Regions from separate parts of the Listeria sp. MAN/IMW/UF464 genome, predicted to be linked through region 2. Evidence: riboswitches for the same ligand, from Rfam matches in the RefSeq annotation. Region 2 holds a riboswitch; the other holds the start of a gene.
What was found. Region 2 has a riboswitch for thiamine pyrophosphate ahead of thiT (energy-coupled thiamine transporter ThiT). Riboswitches for the same ligand answer to the same signal wherever they lie in the genome.
Positions count from the first base shown of each region.

Region 1: it holds a riboswitch for thiamine pyrophosphate, as region 2 does, so the genes downstream of both, tenA (thiaminase II) here and thiT (energy-coupled thiamine transporter ThiT) in region 2, are expected to answer to the same signal.

Region 1 covers NZ_JBZWZP010000001.1:1,322,804-1,333,098, reverse strand. The annotation lists gene AC4PG0_RS06805 (DUF262 domain-containing protein) at 1-663, shown strand, start outside; gene AC4PG0_RS06800 (hypothetical protein) at 709-1,509, shown strand; gene AC4PG0_RS06795 (ChbG/HpnK family deacetylase) at 1,583-2,368, shown strand; TPP riboswitch at 2,399-2,504, shown strand; gene tenA (thiaminase II) at 2,592-3,266, shown strand; gene thiM (hydroxyethylthiazole kinase) at 3,259-4,068, shown strand; gene thiD (bifunctional hydroxymethylpyrimidine kinase/phosphomethylpyrimidine kinase) at 4,065-4,868, shown strand; gene thiE (thiamine phosphate synthase) at 4,865-5,509, shown strand; gene AC4PG0_RS06770 (glycoside hydrolase family 1 protein) at 5,535-6,950, opposite strand; gene AC4PG0_RS06765 (hypothetical protein) at 7,159-7,350, opposite strand; gene AC4PG0_RS06760 (GAP family protein) at 7,673-8,332, shown strand; gene AC4PG0_RS06755 (PH domain-containing protein) at 8,499-8,891, shown strand; gene AC4PG0_RS06750 (endonuclease/exonuclease/phosphatase family protein) at 8,925-9,698, opposite strand; gene AC4PG0_RS06745 (superoxide dismutase) at 9,856-10,295, shown strand, end outside.
Region 2 covers NZ_JBZWZP010000001.1:270,886-281,180, forward strand. The annotation lists gene AC4PG0_RS01365 (dihydrolipoyl dehydrogenase family protein) at 1-1,241, shown strand, start outside; gene AC4PG0_RS01370 (hypothetical protein) at 1,294-1,944, shown strand; gene AC4PG0_RS01375 (ABC-F family ATP-binding cassette domain-containing protein) at 1,983-3,584, opposite strand; gene AC4PG0_RS01380 (MmcQ/YjbR family DNA-binding protein) at 3,724-4,107, shown strand; TPP riboswitch at 4,177-4,287, shown strand; gene thiT (energy-coupled thiamine transporter ThiT) at 4,355-4,915, shown strand; gene AC4PG0_RS01390 (betaine/proline/choline family ABC transporter ATP-binding protein) at 5,209-6,402, shown strand; gene AC4PG0_RS01395 (ABC transporter permease) at 6,406-7,062, shown strand; gene AC4PG0_RS01400 (osmoprotectant ABC transporter substrate-binding protein) at 7,064-7,990, shown strand; gene AC4PG0_RS01405 (ABC transporter permease) at 8,005-8,676, shown strand; gene AC4PG0_RS01410 (Nramp family divalent metal transporter) at 8,789-10,135, shown strand; gene AC4PG0_RS01415 (hypothetical protein) at 10,273-10,295, shown strand, end outside.

The DNA.
Region 1 (10,295 bases), 1.1 Mb from region 2:
GCTGATATAAATATACTTGGAGCTAAATCGTTTTATCCTATAATATTAGCGATGGTGAAGAAAGGTTATGATTTTAAAGAGATATACGATGTTCTCTCATGTATAGAAGTTTTAGTGGTAAGAAATTTCGTGGTTTCAGGATTAGTTGCAAATAAATATGAAATAGAGTTTTCGAAAATTGCTTTTAGAATTTATCAAGAAGATATTGAAGATTTTGCTGAGATTATGAGTTTATTACGGAGAAATATTGTAGCAGATAATGATTTTTTACATAATTTTTCCAGTTTTGAGATCAAAAATAAGCCTAGTATAAGATACATTTTGAAAAAGATTAATGATAGTTACTCGAAGGAACTTACTGTGTTAGATGATAATAATAAAGTTCATATTGAACATATAATGCCTGTAAAAGCGACTGATTGGGACATTATCAAAGAAGATCATGGTGAGTATTTATGGAAGCTGGGCAATCTTACTTTACTTGGTGGGGAATATAATAAAAAATCTACCAATAAAATATTTAATGAGAAAAAAGAAGTATATGAGTATTCGCAAGTACAGTTGACGAGAGAGCTATTGGACTACGAGGAATGGAATATAAAAACAATTAAAGAAAGACAACAAAGTTTGGCTGAGATAGCGGTTAATATTTGGAAGATTTAATTTAACTATTAGAAGATTGCACATGTCAGGAGATGAAAAGCAGCGTTGGAATTATCAATAAATATTCTAAATATTATTGGGATTCTTTTAGAAATAGGAGTTTCAATATATATTATTATTTCAGAAAAGAAGAAGAGCAAGAATCGAAATAGTGAAGCTGAAAATGATTTGATTCAACAAACGAATAATATTATAAATAATACGCAAGGAGATAATGCGTCATTTAATTATACTAACGTTCTTATGCAATCAAAATATCAAGAAAGAGCGTATCGAGAAATATTAAATGATTTAGGAGATAAAAAAGAAAACAAGCAGAAATCTAAATATGGAAAAAAGTGTTCATATTTAAGAAAAGTTATTAATATTGTCTGTTTGGGAATAGGTGGTTTTTGGGCATTTTATTATTTTGATTTAATGAAAATAACATCTTTCAATACCTATCTATTAAATGTGTTATTTCAAACCATTTATACATTAGCCACTTTTATTTTGATTTTTTCACTTTCCAATTTTGTTAAATTATTTCTAATTCATTTTAAAGAGTATAATTATATAGTTTTACGGAAAATCCAGTTATTCTTAACAACTCTTTTTGCACTGCTAGGTGCTACTATTTGGCTATATTTTGATTGGAGAGCGAATTTCAGACCATTATTTAATATGTACACTGAAAGTTCGTATTATACTTTAGGTATTATAATGCTTGGATTAGTATTTTATGTATTCCATCAAATGGCACAAAGTTTTTTATTAAATAATATTTGGGTTCCTAAAAAAGCAGTTAAAATATTATTTGTATCTTTAATTTTTAGTTTAGTAGCATCTATTTGTTTATTTATATGAATTATAGATATACTAAAATTAATAGTATTTGAATATCAGCATTTATTATTAAAATAGGAAAGGAGACCCACCCATGCCAAAACTAATCATCGACGCAGACGATTTCGGTCTATCCAAAGCCATCAACCACGGCATCATCGAAAGCTACAAAACCGGCATCACCACATCCACCTTACTCATGCCAAACCTAGAAACTGCCGATCACGCGATTGCTCTCGCAAAAGACCACCCAGACCTATTCATCGGGCAACACACAAACTTCCTACTCGGAAAACCGTGCGCGGACCCGGCTGAAATTCCGTCACTCGTCGACGAAAACGGGGAATTCCATCGTTCCAAATACTACCGGGCTAACCCAGAAATCAAATTCCAATACGAAGATGTGCGCACGGAAACTATCGCTCAAATGGAACGGTTCAAAGCGCTAACGGGTCACTACCCAGAACACATTGACTGCCACTCAATCGGTGATGAAACGGTTGACCAAGCTTTCTTTGATATTGCGCGTGAGTTCGGGATTCACACCACTTTAAAATACAGCGGCGATAAAAAATGGCCAGATCAGGAAGGTTATTTGCCAATTACTAAACTGCTCGAGTCGGGCGCACTCCCTTATACAAATGGCGGAGTCTCGGTTGAAAACTTCCTAAATGATGATTTCGGATTGCTGAAACTGGCACCAGATGAAATTGCTGAGATGCATTTTGATGTCGGTTTTTTGGATCAATTTGTGCTGGATAATTCTTCCTATACGTTGATGCGGTGCCGGGAACTTGCAACGATTTGTGACGTACGAGTGCGGGATTGGCTTCTTGAAAATGGGTTTGAGCTTATTACATTTGGGGATTTACAGCGGTAAAACTCTATGCTATGATGAACACAACTTAATAAGAAAAACTAGGGGGGCCGATTCTGGCTGAGATAGAAAGGTAATGCTTTCTGACCCTTTGAACCTGTTTGTTAGTGCAAGCGTAGGGAAGTGAATGTGAAAGTGACCGGAAAATTTATCGCGGCTGCTGTTTCTTTGCTTATGCTAAGGGACAGTGGGCGCTTTTTTTATTGTGCAAAAAGGAGGAGTTTAAGTGTTTGTTCACGGTTTTCAAGAAGAAGTAGGGGATTTATGGCAGGAAACGTTGCGGCATCCATTTGTGCGGAGTTTGGCGGATGGGACACTTGAGAAGGAGGCGTTTTACTATTATTTGCTTCAGGATGATTATTACTTGTCACATTTTGAGAAGGTGATTGAGAAAAGTGTGGAACAGGCGGGGACGGTGGAACTTGCTGCGGAAATGAGGGAAGTACAGGTGCGACTTCAGCAGTCGGAGTTGTTGATGCGCGAACAGTTTTATCCGCGGGTTGGGCTAACGGAGCGCGATTTTTCCGAGCGCAAACCGGCGCCAACAGCTTATCATTATACTTCTCATCTTTACCGGATGGCGGATTTTGGTAGTTTTGGGGTGACGATTGCTTCCCTTTTGCCTTGTTATGCGCTTTATGCTGATATGGGGAAAATGTACGAAGGGGCGCGGAGTTCGGAGCCATTTTATCAAGAGTTGTTGGATAGTTATGTGGATGAAAATTATCAAAAAGTGGTGTTGCAGCAGAAACGGTTGGTGGAACAGGCGGCGAGTATGGCGGATGCGCGGGAACTTGCTCTGATGAAGCAGGCTTTTCAAATCAGTGTGGAAATGGAATGGGCGTTTTTTGATATGGCTTATAAAAAACAAAATTGGCGTGGGAGTGTGAATTATGTTTGATTTTATGATGTTGGAAAAGGTGCGGGAAAAAGGGCCGTTGGTACATAATATTACGAATATCGTGGTTGCGAATGACTCGGCGAACGGCTTGCTTGCGATTGGTGCGTCACCGATTATGGCTTCTGCGAAAGAGGAAATGGATGAACTTGCGAAAATGGCGGATGTGCTCGTGATTAATATCGGAACGCTAGACGGGGAACTTGTTACAGCGATGAAAATTGCTGGACGTGCGGCAAATGTTGCTGGAACGCCGGTTGTGCTTGATCCGGTCGGTGTTGGCGCGACTTCATACCGTCGTAAAGTGGTGCAAGAATTATTGGCAGAAATTCAGTTTACGGCGATTCGTGGAAATGCGGGAGAGCTTGCGGCGATTGCTGGTGAAGCTTGGGAAGCGAAAGGCGTGGATGCGGGTGTTGGTTCGGCGGATGTGCTGAGCATTGCTGAAAAAGTGGCGAACGAATGGAGCACGGTTGTTATTATTAGCGGCGAAGTAGATGTGATTTCGGACGGGACGCGTTTTGCAAAAGTGGCTAATGGTAGCGCACTGCTTCCAAGAATTACTGGTTCTGGTTGTTTGCTGAGTGCGGTTTGCGGTAGTTTTATCGCCGTTCAGGAAGACGTTTTTCGAGCTAGTGTCGAAGCGTGCGCGAGTTATGCGGTGGCTTCTGAGTACGCGGAAATCGAGTTAGAAAGAAAACTTCCAGGCTCATTTCGACCACTATTTTTAGATGAACTGGCTAGCTGGTCGGTCGAAAAAACGCGTGCCAAAGCCAAAATCCAAGAAAGTGGTGAACGCAAATGATTTTCCCACAAGTATTAACGATAGCTGGTTCAGATTCTGGCGGCGGTGCGGGGATACAAGCGGACATCAAGACGTTTCAAGAGCGCAAGACCTTTGGAATGTCCGTCATCACGGCAATTACGGCGCAAAATACGTTAGGGGTAAAAGCAGTGCATAAAATCCCGGTAGAAATGATTCGCGAACAGTGCGACGCGATTGCAGAGGATTTCCAAGTGAACGCCGTGAAAACTGGGATGCTTGCGGATGCAGAAATTATCCGAGAAGTGGCGCGGAATATACGTTTGCACAACTTCCCAAATATCGTCATTGATCCCGTGATGATTGCAAAAGGTGGCACTGCTTTGCTTGAAAACGAGGCGACACAAGTGTTGAAAGATGAGCTTTTGCCACTTGGTACGATCATTACGCCGAATATTCCAGAAGCGGAAGAAATTCTGGGAGAAAAAATCACAACCAAGGCGGAAATCGAACAAGCTGCTAAGAAAATTTTTGATTTAGGTGTAAAAGTGGTTGTTATTAAAGGTGGGCATAGCGAAATGAGTGAGGCGTCTGATTTTTACTATGATGGCGAAATGACAAAATGGCTGACGAGCGAACGCTTTGATACGCCTCATACGCACGGGACGGGTTGCACTTTTTCGGCATGTATTGCGGCTGAACTTGCGAAAGGGAATTCCCTTTTAGACAGCGTCGTAGTTGCGAAAGAGTTCATCACGAGTGCGATTAAATATCCGCTTGGAATTGGTCACGGTCATGGTCCAACCAACCATTTTGCTTACCGATTGGAGGATGGGAAATGAGAGCTGAACTAGCTGTATATTTTATCGCTGGAACGCAAGACATTGTCCGTGGAACATTGCCAAGCGTGCTAGAAGAAGCACTGAAAGCCGGGATTACTTGTTTCCAATATCGCGAAAAAGGAGCAGGCGCACTCCAAACTGCCTCCGAAAGAAAAGAAATGGCGCTGGAATGCCAACAATTATGCGCAAAATATCAAGTGCCATTCATTATTAACGATGATGTTGCCCTAGCCCTCGAAATCGGCGCGGACGGCATCCATGTTGGGCAAAACGACGAGGAAATTCGCCAAGTTATCGCGAGTTGCGCCGGGAAAATGAAAATCGGGCTTTCGGTTCATTCGGTTAGTGAAGCAGAGGAGGCAGAACGACTTGGCTCGGTGGATTATATCGGCGTAGGACCAATTTTCCCCACAATTTCAAAAGCGGATGCAGAGCCAGTAAGTGGAACAGCAATTTTGGAAGAAATTCGTCGGGCTGGAATCAAGCTGCCAATTGTCGGGATTGGCGGAATTAATGAAACAAATTCAGCCGAGGTTCTCACAGCAGGTGCGGATGGGGTATCGGTTATTTCAGCGATTACTCGGTCGGAAGATTGCCAATCGGTTATCAAGCAATTAAAAAACCCAGGTTCCCCCTCCTAAAAGGGCAAACCTGGGTTTCTCATTTTTATAAATCTTCACCATTGGTAGCAATAACGTTCTTGTACCAATCAAAACTTTTCTTCTTATAACGATTTAGCGTACCTGTGCCGTCGTTGTTGCGATCGACATAGATAAAGCCGTAACGTTTCTTCATTTCAGCAGTGGAGGCACTAACAAGGTCGATACAGCCCCATGAAGTGTAACCCATCAGCTCAACGCCGTCTTTAATCGCTTCTTTTACTTGCGATAAATGGGCGCTCAAATAGTTAATACGATAGTCGTCATTTACTGTGTAATTGCCGTTTTCGTCTTGTTCTAGTTGGTCGATAGCGCCAAGACCGTTTTCTACGATGAAAAGTGGTTTTTGGTATCTATCCCAGAATTCGTTTAGGACAACGCGTAAACCTTTAGGGTCGATTTGCCAACCCCATTCGGATGCTTCTAGGTAAGGGTTTTGCACGCCTCCTAGGATGTTTCCTGCGCCAGCTTTGCGTTTCGACTCGTCAGCTGTTTCAGTTGTGCTCATGTAATAGCTGAAGGAAATGAAATCTACAGTGTTTTTAAGGATTTCTAAGTCTTCTTCTGTTACGTCTAATTCAATATTATTTTCTCTGAAATAGCGTTTCATGTAGCCAGGATAAGCGCCGCGAACATGAACATCGGAGAAGAAGTAGTTTTTGCGCTCTGCTTCCATAACAGCGATAATATCATCTGGGTTGGAAGTTAGCGGATAAGTTGGCATTGCTAGAACCATACAGCCGATTTGAGCTTCTGGCATGATTTCGTGACCAATTTTTGTAGCCAGCGCGCTCGCCACAAGTTCGTGGTGGACAGCTTGGTATAGGTCTTTTTGTGATAATTTATCTGGGCTTGTAGAAATACCGCCACTCATGAATGGTGCGTGTAAAATCGAGTTGATTTCATTAAAAGTGAGCCAATATTTTACTTTGCCTTTGTAGCGATTAAATACAGTGCGGACATAGTTTTCATAGAAGTCGATCATTTTTCTATTTACCCAGCCGTCGTAAGTTTTCGATAAGTGAAGTGGTGTTTCATAGTGAGATAAAGTGATTAGCGGTTCAATATTATGTGCTAGAAGTTCGTCGAATAAATCATCGTAAAATTGTAGTCCTGCTTCGTTTGGCTCAGTTTCATCACCATTTGGGAAGATACGGGACCAAGCGATGGAAGTACGGAAAACCTTGAAGCCCATTTCAGCAAAAAGTTTCACGTCGTCTTTGTAACGATGATAAAAGTCGATTCCTTCTAATTTTAAGTTATCTGGTGTTGGACCGTCAGTAATTTGACCGAATCCGCCTTTTGGAGTAACATCTTGAACGGAAAGTCCTTTTCCATCAACGTTGTAAGCGCCTTCGAATTGATTTGCGGCAGCAGCTCCACCCCATAAAAAGTTGGCTGGAAATCCAGTATTTGTATGCATGTTAAAAACTCCTTTTCTACATTTTAAAGTATCTATAAAAAAAAACCAAATACTTTTCTAAATAAATGCAGAGAAACATTGTACTTAGAAAAATATTTGGTTATGCCCGGCTTGCGTCGGTAACATTCCGATTTATAATTAAAATATAGCAAAAATAACTAGGATAGTCAACGGAAACAGATAACATCTACTCTGTTTGGAGCGGATGTTATTTACGTTTAGAAAGAGTGAGCATACCGAATAAAATGCTTGCTGTGCTCGCGGATTCGTCTGTTTTTGTTGAATTTGATTGTCTTACAGAACTGACTTGCTCTTGTGCTATTCCTGCGTTCAGTTGTTGTTCTGGACTGGTCACAGTATCAATTTGCGCCAGTACGTCATTATGGGTTACTTTTTTCATAATATTTCCACCTGTCTCTGTATTTGAACGAACAATAGAAATTATACTATTATTATAGCCCTAACATGAATTTCCATTTTTAGTCACCGATTCCATAATGGGAGTTTTTATATAAAAATAGACTTTTAGAAGAATAACTTTGCTTGAAAAGTAGCGTTTTAGTGCATTTAATGAGCTGTTTATGGCAAATGTATTGTATTGTTTTTTTGGGGAAGAACATAAGGAATGATATAGTGACAATTGTTTGTTAGTGAGTATAAGAGGGAAAAAGGTAGATTGAATGATAAGGATTTGTAAAAAAATGTATAGAGGGGGAGTCAGTGTGGGTTCAGCTTTTTCAGCTATTTTGTCACCGGCAGTAGGTATTTTAATTAGTCCATTTCCAATTGTTGGGCTTATTTTGATTTTACTGAGCAACAAGGCACGGATTAACAGTATTTTTTATACGGTTGGTTGGATTGTTGGGAATATTGCTATTTTCTTTATTGGGTTATTTTTAATGAGTTCGGCGGTTAGTTCGTCCGGAGATCAGTCAACCTTGGTCAAAGTGGTACTTATTGTGTTAGGGGTTTTACTTATTTTGCTCGGTGCGCATGATTTTACGAAACGTCCGAAAAACGGGGAGAAAGCTGCAACACCAAAATGGTTTGAAAAAATGAGCAATATTAAACCAGTTGGCGCGATGATTTTTGCTTTCTTATTATCTGCGGTGAATCCTAAGAATATGTTGCTTTCTCTGACTGCGGGTGTTAGTGTTGGGGCGCTGAATTTAACTGGCGGGCAGGAAACAACGGCAACTATTATTTTTGGAATTATCGCTTGTTGTTCGATTTACATCCCAACGATTGCTTTCTTACTGGCTGGGAATCGACTTAACAACGCATTAGATAGTACGCGTAAATGGCTTATCCAAAACAATTCCGTGATCATGGCTGTACTGTTCTTGTTTATCGGTCTAAGTGTTATTAGTAAGGCATTTTAAATGATAAAAGGGCTACTTGTTCTCAAGGATTAGTAGCTTTTTTTTATTTAAAAATGCAGACTGTTCACATAATGTCTACATACTATGAAAACGTTTTATGCTAATATGGCTTCACTTGTTCATTTAAAATTGAATAAGAATACATACAACAAAAAGGATGGGTTTCATGTTTGACAAACTAATGGGAAAAGCAGCAATTGTTACCGAATCATCTTATGGCATAGAACGATTTTTAGAAGATGATGAAAAGATTATTCAAATTTTTAAATTTATAAGAGATGAAGTTATTATTACTTCAAAAGGGATTTTTAATGTGGATGCTCAAGGGATAACTGGTAAGAAAGTAGAATTCAAGTTTTTCCCGAAGAAGGCATTAAAGTATGTTTCGATCGAGACTGCGGGAACTTTAGACCGTGACTTTGACTTGAAAATTGGTGTTGACGGCAATACGGTCGTGACACAAAACACCTCTTTTTCCGCGCCAATCGCCTTAAAAGTGCATAAAAATGATACAGAAATGGGATTTGCGCTTTATAAAATGATTAAAGAAATGTTATAAGTGAAAGAGAAGACGATATTCGTCTTCTCTTTTTTATGCCCATTCTAGTGTTGCAGTCACAGGGAAATGGTCAGAAGCAGAACAGCCATCTACTTGATCCGTGATAGTTTTGTAAGAGTGTACGCGGAACTCTTTAGACACGAAGATGTAATCAATTTTTTCTAATTCGTTTTCAGGTCGGAGTGGTTGGAAGTCATGAAAGCTACCAATTGGGCCTTTTATAGGAGTCTGAGAAATCAACTGAGCATCCTGATATTTTTTGGTTATGAAGTTATACGTTGGTGTTTCTGGTTCTGTATTGAAATCTCCTAGTAAAATCACTGGTAAATTCTCTGCAATCAGACCGGCTTTTTGCAGTAAAAGTTGGCTTGCAAATAGACGAGCTTCCTCCGAGACGTGATCCAAATGCGTATTGAAGATATAGAACTGTCTTCCATCAGTCGAATCCTCTAGTTTTCCCCAAACGCAAATTCGTGGAAACATCGCTGTTGAGTGAATAGAAGGGACATCTGGCGTTTCTGAAAGCCAAAAATGCCCTTCTTGCAGTAAACTAAAACGAGCAGAATTATAAAAAACAGCCGTAAATTCTCCTTTTTCAAAACCATCATCTCGTCCTACCCCGAAATAATCCCAATCTAGCATTTCTTTCATGTCGCGCATTTGTGGCAGAAGAGGTTCCTCCACCCCCATGAAATCCCATTGATATTTATCAAGTAATGATTTTGTTAGTGTTTTACGCAATTCCCAGCTCTTTTTCTGCTCGGAAGTGTCATCAAAACGAATGTTAAAAGTAGTTACACTGAACATGATTCCACATCCTTTTTTTATTTAAAAGTTTTACAAAGAGAGTTTAGCATATTTATGAAAGCGTTTCACTTATTTGAGGTTTTATGTAGTATATATTCGACATTTTTTCAAAAAAATAAAAGTCATTGTATTGTTATGAAAAGGGAGTGTCACTATGTTGCGAAAAGGTAGTTGGTTGCTCATATTATTATTGATAGTATTAGTGGCATTATCAGCTTGCGAAGATAGGGAGAAAGGAGACGCTCATAATGTCTCGGCTAAAAGGGAAAAGCAGATTTTCTCTTCAAAAGATACTAAAAAGGGATGGCTAGAGCTCATTGCAGCAGATGAAATTTCAAGTCAAGATGATTCTCCTTGTATTTATAAAGCGGGGGAATCTGTAGAAAAATTGGAAGTGCATATGAAAGAATTAAGTACGGCGAGTTTGACCTATATTTACATTGACGGCTACATCGTACAAATGGAACAAGGCGGCGAGCTCTCTTTTCAAATTCAATTAAGTAAAACAGAATTAAAAAAAGGATTTCATGAATTAACGGCTGTTCAATATCAGGAAAATAACCCTGAAACTAAAAAAGTAGAGTTATTAAAACGCGC
Region 2 (10,295 bases):
TGGAAGAGCGTAGTTGGGGCGGCACATGTGTCCTTAGAGGCTGTGACCCCAAAAAAGTGTTAGTCGGGGCAGCAGAAGCAAGAAATCTTTCCACAAGATTACGTGGCAAAGGTATTAAAGAAGCGGCAACAATCAGCTGGACAGATTTAATGGCATTCAAAGAAACATTTGTAGAAGATGTGCCTGAAAGTCGCTTGGAAAGTTTTCAAGAAGCTGGGATTGAAACGTTTTTTGGACCAGCAAGTTTTCAAAACGAAAATACTTTGCAAGTTGGTAACGACATACTAAGTGCTAAAAAAATAGTGATTGCAACCGGCGCAACACCAAATACACTTAAAGTAGAAGGTCAAGAACATATTCAAACGAGTGATGATTTCTTATCACTTGAAAAACTTCCGGATTCAGTTGTTTTTATCGGTGGTGGTTATATTTCTTTTGAATTTGCATCAATTGCGCTAGCTGCAGGGAGAGATGTGCATATAATTCATCATAATAGCGAACCATTAAAGAAATTCGATCCCGATTTTGTAGCTGCCTTAGTTGCTACACTAAAAGAAGAAGGCATTCATTTCCATTTTGATACTGATATTACTAAAATTAATAAAAATGGTGAAAAACTTCATATCGAAGGTAAAAATGGCTTTTCACTTGAAACGGACTTAATTATCGGAGCAACTGGAAGAACGCCCAATATTGCTCATTTAGCTCTAGATAAAGCAAACATAGACTATACCAAAAAAGGCATTACAGTAAACGAGAAACTACAAACACCTAACCACGCACATATTTATGCATGTGGTGATGTAGCCGCTACAAAAGGCGCTCCGTTAACACCAGTTGTCAGTATGGAAGCAGCATTAGTAGCAAAAAATATTTTAGGCGGCAATGAAAAAATCGATTATCCTGCCATACCAAGCGTTGTTTTTACTAGTCCAAAACTTGCAAGCATTGGCATAAGCATGGAAGAAGCAAACGCCAATCCAGAAAAATATCAAATTAAAAACCATGATACAACGAACTGGTATACGTACAGAAGAACGAACGAAAAAATCGCCCTCGCAAAAATCATAGAAGACCGCGAAACTGGTCAAATTAAAGGTGCTCACTTCCTAAGTGAAGAGGCGGATTATATGGTAAATTATATCGCTATCCTAATGAAAGCTAACTTAACTTTGGCTGATTTACAGTCTGTCATATTTGCATATCCATCACCTGCAAGTGATTTAACTGCTTTGAACTAGAGCTTAAATATGTTATAGTGAGGGAGAAATTCGCATAAAAGGAGCAAATTAGATGGAAATTTGGATTATTGCCGGAATATGTGCATTCTTAATTTTTATCAGCGGTATTGTTGTGTTATTTTTCCCAGCCAAGCGAAAAATCGGTGCAATTTTAACAAGCGCTGGAATGTTATTATTGGTTGGTTCTATTATTGGCATCATTGTTAGTTTTTCACATTACCAACAAGTTCAAAATGATGTATTCAATTATTCTTCTAAAGGTACAAGCCAAGCTACTGCAGAAGAAACAAAAACCTATCAAATAAACTATGAAGATTCCGCAGATAATATTAAGAAAAAAATCACCTCTGTCACGGTCGAAAAGAAAGAAACCTATTCAACAGTAGAAGGCAAGTCAGTTCCTGGCAGTATCACAATACAATTAGAACTAACAAACAATGCAGCTAAAACTCTCGAAACCTATCCGAATCAAGGTCAACTTGAAGCTAATAAAATGGATATAAATGGAGGAGACGCTGTTCTATCTGATTTTGAAACCACAGAAATCGAACCTGGTAAAACAGTAAAAGGAACAATCGTTTTTCCAGTAGAAAAATTAGATAAAGTTTCTGATATTACTTGGATTTCTTATAGTTTCCTAAGCTATTTAAAAGATTCTTCAACACCAATTACAACAGAAACAGGTAAAATCGAACTTAAATAAAAAAACAATATCCCGGAAATGGGATATTGTTTTTTTATTTATTCAGCTACATTCATAACTTCTTTTAAATATTCATCATAAGAAATTTCTTTATTATAAAATTGATCTTTTGATAAATTAATAATACGAGTAGCGATTGTTTGTAGCAATTGATGGTCATGCGATGCAAAGATCATAGCGCCTTTGAACGCTTCAAGACCATTATTTAACGCAGTGATTGATTCTAAGTCCAAGTGGTTAGTAGGTTCATCAAGTAAAAGAACATTTGAACCTGAAAGCATCATTTTGGATAACATACAACGAACTTTTTCTCCACCAGATAAAACGCGTACTTTTTTCAGTACTTCATCACCACTGAATAGCATACGGCCAAGGAAGCCGCGTAAGAATGCTTCACTATCATCTTCAGGAGAGAACTGACGTAACCATTCCACAAGACTCATGTCGTTTTCCTCAAAGAACTCTGAGTTATCTTTCGGGAAATAGCTTTGGCTTGTTGTGATGCCCCATTTATAGCTACCTTCATCAGGTTCCATTTCACCAGCAAGGATTTGGAAAAGAACGGTTTTAGCAACTTCATCATCGCCAACTAAAGCAACTTTGTCATTACGGTTAATCGAGAAGGAAAGATTATCAAGAATCTTCACACCATCAATTGTTTTAGACAAGTTTGTTACTGTTAGAAGGTCGTTCCCAACTTCACGGTCCGGTTTGAACTGAATGAAAGGGTAACGACGACTAGAAGGTTGAATATCTTCCAGCGTGATTTTTTCGAGCATTTTTTTACGACTTGTTGCTTGTTTGGATTTCGATGCATTCGCACTGAAACGAGCAATAAAGTCTTGTAATTCTTTCATTTTTTCTTCTTTTTTCTTATTACGATCGCCCATCATTGTTTGTGCTAATTGGCTTGATTCATACCAGAAATCATAGTTTCCGACATATAATTTAATTTTGCTGAAATCAAGATCCGCAATGTGCGTACATACTTTATTTAAGAAGTGACGGTCATGGGATACTACGATAACAGTATTATCAAAGTTGATTAAAAATTCTTCCAACCAGTGAATCGCACGGATGTCAAGGTGGTTGGTAGGCTCATCCAGAAGTAAGATATCTGGTTTACCGAATAAAGCTTGCGCAAGAAGCACTTTCACTTTTTCTCCACCAGTTAAATCTTTCATTAGTTTGCCGTGTAAGTCAGTAGGGATACCTAAGCCATTTAATAAAACAGCGGCGTCAGATTCTGCTTCCCAACCATCTAATTCAGCAAATTCGCCTTCAAGTTCAGCAGCGCGAATACCATCTTCATCACTGAAATCTTCTTTCATGTAAATGGCATTTTTTTCGTCCATAATTTTGTATAGACGTTCATGTCCCATTATTACAGTGTTAAGAACAAGTTCATCATCATACTGGAAATGATCTTGGCGAAGGACAGCGAGACGCTCACCTGAACCAATATGCACATTACCACTTTGAGAATCAAGCTCGCCAGAAAGCACTTTTAGGAACGTTGATTTACCAGCACCGTTTGCTCCAATAAGACCATAACAGTTACCTGGTAAAAATTTAATTGAAACATCTTCAAATAGCTTTTTATCGCCGTAGCGTAAGCCAACATTATTTACAGTTAACATTTTCTTCCTCCAATACTAAGTTACTTCTTCTTGAAATCAGAAAAAGCACAATTACTTCTATTTTAACATGGTTAGTTCAGCAAAGAAAGCTTACACGCATAAATAAATGTTATAATTGAAAAATAAGGAGGGAAGCTAAATGGATTATCAGCAAACTTTACAAGAAAAAGTCGCGCTTTGCCTTAGTTTGCAAGGTGCAAAGGAAACATTTCCATTTGATTCTAAAACACATGCTTTAACAATTGGCGCGAAAATATTTGCGCTCATCCATATGTATCACGGGGATTTATATGTCAGTGTTAAATGCCAGCCTGAGAGAATTGATTTATTGCGCGATGAATATATGAGTATAAAACCCGGCTATCACTTAAATAAAAAACATTGGATTACACTTGTGATTAATGAAGAATATGATGTCGAAGCGGAAACAGAATTTGCTTTAATTAAAAATAGTTATCAGCTGATTTTTGATAAACTACCAAAAAAAGCTAAAAACACTGTAAGATTTTCTGCAAATGATTAAAGAAAACAAATAATTCTTTACAAAAAAACATCTCATGCTATAATGATTGTTGTACGATAATTTCATAGACGTTACCACAGGGGGGGCTTCTTAGCTGAGATTGAATCCGCGTGTTTTTGGATTCTGACCCTTTGAACCTGTTCGTTAATACGAGCGTAGGGATTGTGGCGATTGCATTTCTAACAATAGAAACTGCTTTCTTCTGGGGTACGTTTTTGACCAAAAAGAAGAGGGGAGTTTATTTTTTATGCAAAACAAACGATTAATTATTTTACTTGAATGTGCTATCTTTGCTGCAGTTGCGATGGTACTAAGCTTTATCCCGCTAGACATTGGTTCCAGTTTTTCGATTTCACTAGGAATGATTCCAATGTACGTTATTGCAATTCGTCGCGGTTTTTGGGCGGCTGGATTTGCTGGGCTTTTATGGGGGTTACTACATTTTTTAACAGGGAAAGCTTATATTTTAATGCCATCTCAGGCAATTATTGAATATATCCTAGCCTTCAGTTTTATTGCTTTCAGCGGCGTATTTAGTAAACAAGTTCGAAGTAATTTAGCTGCTAACCAATTAAAAAAAGCCATCGAGTGGGCGTGGGGAACCATGATTATTGGTGGTGTGGCTAGATATTTCTGGCATTATGTAGCTGGCGTTTTATTTTGGGGCGCTTATGCTTTTCAAGGTTGGGGAGCACAACTATTTTCAGCAGTGATGAACGGAGCTAGCTGCCTCGGAACCGTCGTCGTTTGTGGAATAGTTATTTCGATACTACTCAAAACAACGCCTAAATTATTCTTACCTAAATAAAGGAAAGCCCTGTTAGTAAATGCTAATAGGGCTTTTTAGTATGTTATAATAGAATAAATACTGTATTACAGCTTAACACAATGCTCATTTTTACGATTATAAGTTTAGCAGCGATGTTCTTTACGTGCCACAAGTACGAAATCATCTTGTTTAGTAACTTCCGTTTGAATGCCACACTGTCTTTAAGCTGTTTTTTTGTATTTAAAAAGTTTAAATCATTACTAGTTAGGGAAAAGATTTACCGATTGCCAATTTTTTTGGTAGTGGTAAAGAAAAAATGGAGGTGTATAAGCGTGTTAAAATTCGAACACGTAACGAAGACTTATAAAGGGGGCAAAAAAGCTGTTAATGATCTAACACTTAACATCGATAAAGGAGAATTTGTTTGTTTTATCGGTCCAAGTGGTTGTGGGAAAACGACGACAATGAAGATGATTAACCGGCTTATTGAACCTACAGAAGGAAAAATATTTATTAATGATAAAGACATCATGGCGGAAGATCCCGTCAAACTAAGACGTTCTATTGGTTATGTTATTCAGCAAATTGGCTTGATGCCACATATGACGATTAGAGAGAATATCGTCCTTGTACCAAAATTACTTAAATGGTCCGAAGAGAAAAAACAAGAACGGGCGAAAGAATTAATTAAATTAGTTGATTTGCCAGAAGAGTTTTTAGACCGCTATCCTTATGAATTAAGTGGTGGACAACAACAACGTATCGGTGTTTTGCGAGCGCTTGCAGCAGAACAAAATTTAATTCTAATGGATGAACCATTCGGAGCACTGGATCCAATTACTCGGGATTCTCTACAAGAAGAATTCAAGAATTTACAAAAAGAACTTGGAAAAACAATTATTTTCGTTACCCACGATATGGATGAAGCGATTAAACTCGCAGACCGTATCGTTATTATGAAAGCTGGCGAAATCGTTCAGTTTGATACACCAGATGAAATTCTACGTAACCCGGCAAATTCATTTGTAGAAGATTTCATTGGTAAAGACCGTCTAATTGAGGCAAAACCTGATGTTACACAAGTAGCACAAATTATGAACACGAATCCAGTGTCTATTACAGCAGATAAATCTCTACAAGCTGCCATTACAGTCATGAAAGAAAAACGAGTAGATACGTTACTTGTAGTGGATGAAGGTAATGTGTTAAAAGGATTTATAGATGTAGAACAAATCGATTTAAATCGTCGCACAGCAACTTCTGTTATGGATATTATCGAGAAAAATGTATTTTACGTGTATGAAGATACCTTACTCCGTGATACTGTACAACGGATTCTAAAACGTGGTTATAAATATATTCCTGTAGTTGACAAGGACAAACGCCTTGTTGGGATTGTAACTCGTGCCAGTTTAGTAGATATTGTTTATGATTCCATTTGGGGAACGATAGATGATGTGGCAGAAAATCAGGAGGAACAAGCGGATTCCGAAACGACAGAACCAGAAATGAAGCAGGAGGGATAAGCTATGGACGCAATTGTTACTTTTTTTCAAGAAAACGGCCATAACTTGCTTGTTCAAACATGGCAACATCTTTTCATCTCCTTATCTGCTGTAATTTTAGGGATTGCAGTTGCCGTTCCTGTTGGAATTTTACTGACGCGTTCACCAAAAGTAGCAAATTTTGTTATTGGCGTGGTTAGTGTTCTTCAAACGGTTCCTTCACTCGCTATTTTAGCATTTATTATCCCGTTTCTTGGGGTCGGTACATTACCAGCGATTATTGCACTGTTTATTTACGCACTTTTACCAATCCTGCGTAATACTTTTATTGGAGTTCGAGGAGTCGATAAAAATTTAATCGAATCTGGTCGTGGTATGGGCATGACGAATTGGCAATTAATCATTAATGTCGAAATCCCTAACTCTATATCAGTAATTATGGCTGGTATTCGTTTATCAGCTGTATACGTTATCGCTTGGGCAACACTTGCTTCCTATATTGGAGCTGGTGGACTTGGAGACTTTATTTTTAATGGCTTAAACTTATATCGTCCAGATTTAATTCTTGGCGGAGCAATCCCAGTAACTATTTTAGCCCTTGTAGTAGAATTCGCGCTTGGAAAATTAGAGTATCGTTTAACTCCAAAAGCCATCCGTGAAGCTCAGGAAGGGGGAGAATAACATGAAGAAAAAATTTATCGCGCTATTCAGTGTATTACTACTAACTAGTTCTCTTTTCTTATCTAGCTGCTCTTTACCAGGACTTGGAGGCAGTTCTAAAGATACAATACGCATTGGAGCAATGGCCACGACAGAATCACAAATCGTTTCCAATATTTTAAAAGAATTAATCGAACATGACACTGGCCTAAAAGTAGAAATTGTAAATAACCTCGGATCAACTATCGTTCAGCACCAAGCCATGTTAAATGGTGATGTGGATATTACAGCGACAAGATATACCGGAACAGACTTAGTTGGGCCTCTTGGAGAAGATGCTATTAAAGATCCTGAAAAAGCTTTAGCAGCAGTAAAAAAAGGATTTGAAGAGCGTTTCCACCAAACATGGTTTGATTCTTATGGCTTTGCTAATACGTATGTGTTTATGGTACGCCAAGATACTGCTAAAAAATACAACTTAACTACAGTTAGCGACATGCGTAAAGTAGAAAATGAGCTTACTGCTGGGGTCGATAATTCTTGGATGGAACGTGAAGGAGATGGTTATAAAGCATTTTCAAAAGCTTATGACATCGAGTTCAAGAAAATTTTCCCAATGCAAATCGGCTTAATTTATACCGCACTTAAAAACAATCAAATGGATGTGGCACTTGGTTATTCAACAGACGGCCGTATCCCAACATATAACTTGAAATTACTAAAAGATGATAAAAAATTCTTCCCACCATACGATGCTTCAGCTCTAGCAACAGATGAAATTTTAAAGAAACATCCAGAATTAAAAACTACTATCAATAAGTTAAAAGGTAAAATTTCAACAGAAGAAATGCAAAAGCTTAATTATGAAGCAGATGGTAAATTAAAAGAACCATCCATCGTAGCGCAAGAATTCTTGCAAAAAAATAATTACTTTGAAGGTAAAAACTAAGGAGGTGCCAAAAGATGGACACATTAAAACAATTAATTGATTATTACCAAACAAATGGAAGTTATGTCATGGAAGAGTTCTGGCGGCATTTCTTAATGAGTGCGTACGGAGTTATCTTCGCCGCAATCATAGCGATACCACTTGGAGTATATATTGCTAGGAAGAAACGCTTAGCTGGATGGGTTATCCAAATTGCCAATATCATTCAAACTATCCCAGCGCTCGCAATGTTAGCTGTACTTATGCTAATTATGGGTTTAGGAACGAATACAGTCGTTTTATCCTTGTTCCTATATTCTTTACTCCCAATTCTAAAAAATACCTATACGGGCATTAGAAACGTTGATGGGGCACTTCTTGAATCGGGTAAAGCGATGGGCATGACGAAATGGCAAGTGCTTCGTCTAATCGAAATGCCACTTGCTTTATCGGTCATTATGGCAGGTATTCGAAATGCGCTAGTTATTGCAATTGGTGTTGCAGCTATCGGGACATTCGTTGGAGCAGGCGGCCTCGGTGATATTATAGTCCGCGGAACCAACGCAACTAACGGAACCGCGATTATTTTAGCTGGAGCCATTCCAACAGCAGTCATGGCAATATTAGCCGATGTACTTCTTGGATGGGTCGAACGTACTTTAAATCCAGTTAAAAACAAAAGAAAAACATTAACCGAAGTCTTATAAAAACAATCGAAAACACAACCTACCAGCTTCATAAAAAGGTTGTGTTTTTCGTTTGACAAAGAATGTTTCCCGTAGTAAACTTTTTATCATAAACGAAAGAAGGTCAGGGAGCATGAAAAAGGAAAAAACAGAACGCACAAAACAAAGCTGGAGAAAAGCACAGAATGCTCCCAGCTTAAGCGAAGTAAATAATTCAGTAGCAATTCCAAAAAACGCAAAGTTCTTCCGGAAATTATTTGCATTTATGGGACCAGGTGCTCTTATTGCAGTTGGCTATGTTGATCCTGGAAACTGGGCGACATCCATTGCCGGGGGTTCGGAGTTTGGTTACACCTTATTATCTGTTATTTTAATTTCTAATATTTTAGCCGTTTTGCTACAATCACTTGCATCAAAATTAGGTATCGTGACTGGGCGCGATTTAGCTCAAGCATCAAGCGATCATTTTTCCAAACCGTTTGGCTTTGTCCTATGGATTTTAGCTGAATTAGCCATTATTGCAACTGATATTGCTGAAGTTATCGGTAGTGCGATTGCACTTAATTTACTCTTTGGCATTCCTTTGATTTGGGGCGTTTGTATAACAGCATTAGATATTTTTCTTGTATTATTTTTACAACATAAAGGTTTCCGCTATATAGAAGTTATTGTTATTACTTTAATGGTGACGATTCTTGTATGTTTTGGAGCTGAAATGGTCATGTCACACCCAGATATGCAAGCAATTGCGAAAGGTTTTATCCCGCAATCAGAAATCGTTACGAATCCAGCAATGCTTTATATCGCACTCGGGATTCTTGGTGCAACAGTTATGCCGCATAATTTATATTTACACTCATCGATCGTGCAAACAAGACAATACGCGCGAACAAAAGAAGGGAAGAAAGAAGCGATTCGTTTTTCTTTTATAGATTCAACATTCTCATTAACTATTGCGTTATTAATTAATGCATCTATTTTAATTTTAGCTGCTGCTGCCTTTTATACTACTGGACAACATAACGTAGCTGGAATTGAAGATGCCTATAAATTACTTAACCCAACACTTGGAAGTAGCATCGCCAGTACGGTGTTTGCGGTAGCTTTACTTGCTTCAGGTCAAAATTCGACATTAACAGGCACATTAGCTGGTCAAATCGTTATGGAAGGTTTCTTAAATATCCGTCTAAAACCAGTAGTACGCCGCTTATTAACCCGTGTACTAGCAATTGTTCCAGCAGTTATTATTACAGCACTTTATGGAGCAAATGGAATAAATGAGTTGCTTATTTTTAGCCAAGTAATACTCTCCATGCAACTATCTTTCGCTGTTATTCCCTTAGTTATGTTCACAAGTGATAAACAGAAGATGGGCGAATTCGTTAACTCACCATGGTTAAAAATAGTGTCTTGGTCTGTTGCAATTTTTATCGCAGTCTTAAATATCTACTTATTATTTTACACTTTAACTTCATTATAAAAAGAGAAGGTTACGATAATTATATTATGTAAACAATTAAAAATAATTTTCTCATTTCTTTCCCTCGAAATTTTCATCTTTATGCTATATAATTGAATTATATAATACTAATGGCGTAGTAAAGGTGTTGATTAACGATGACGGATAAACTATTAAAACA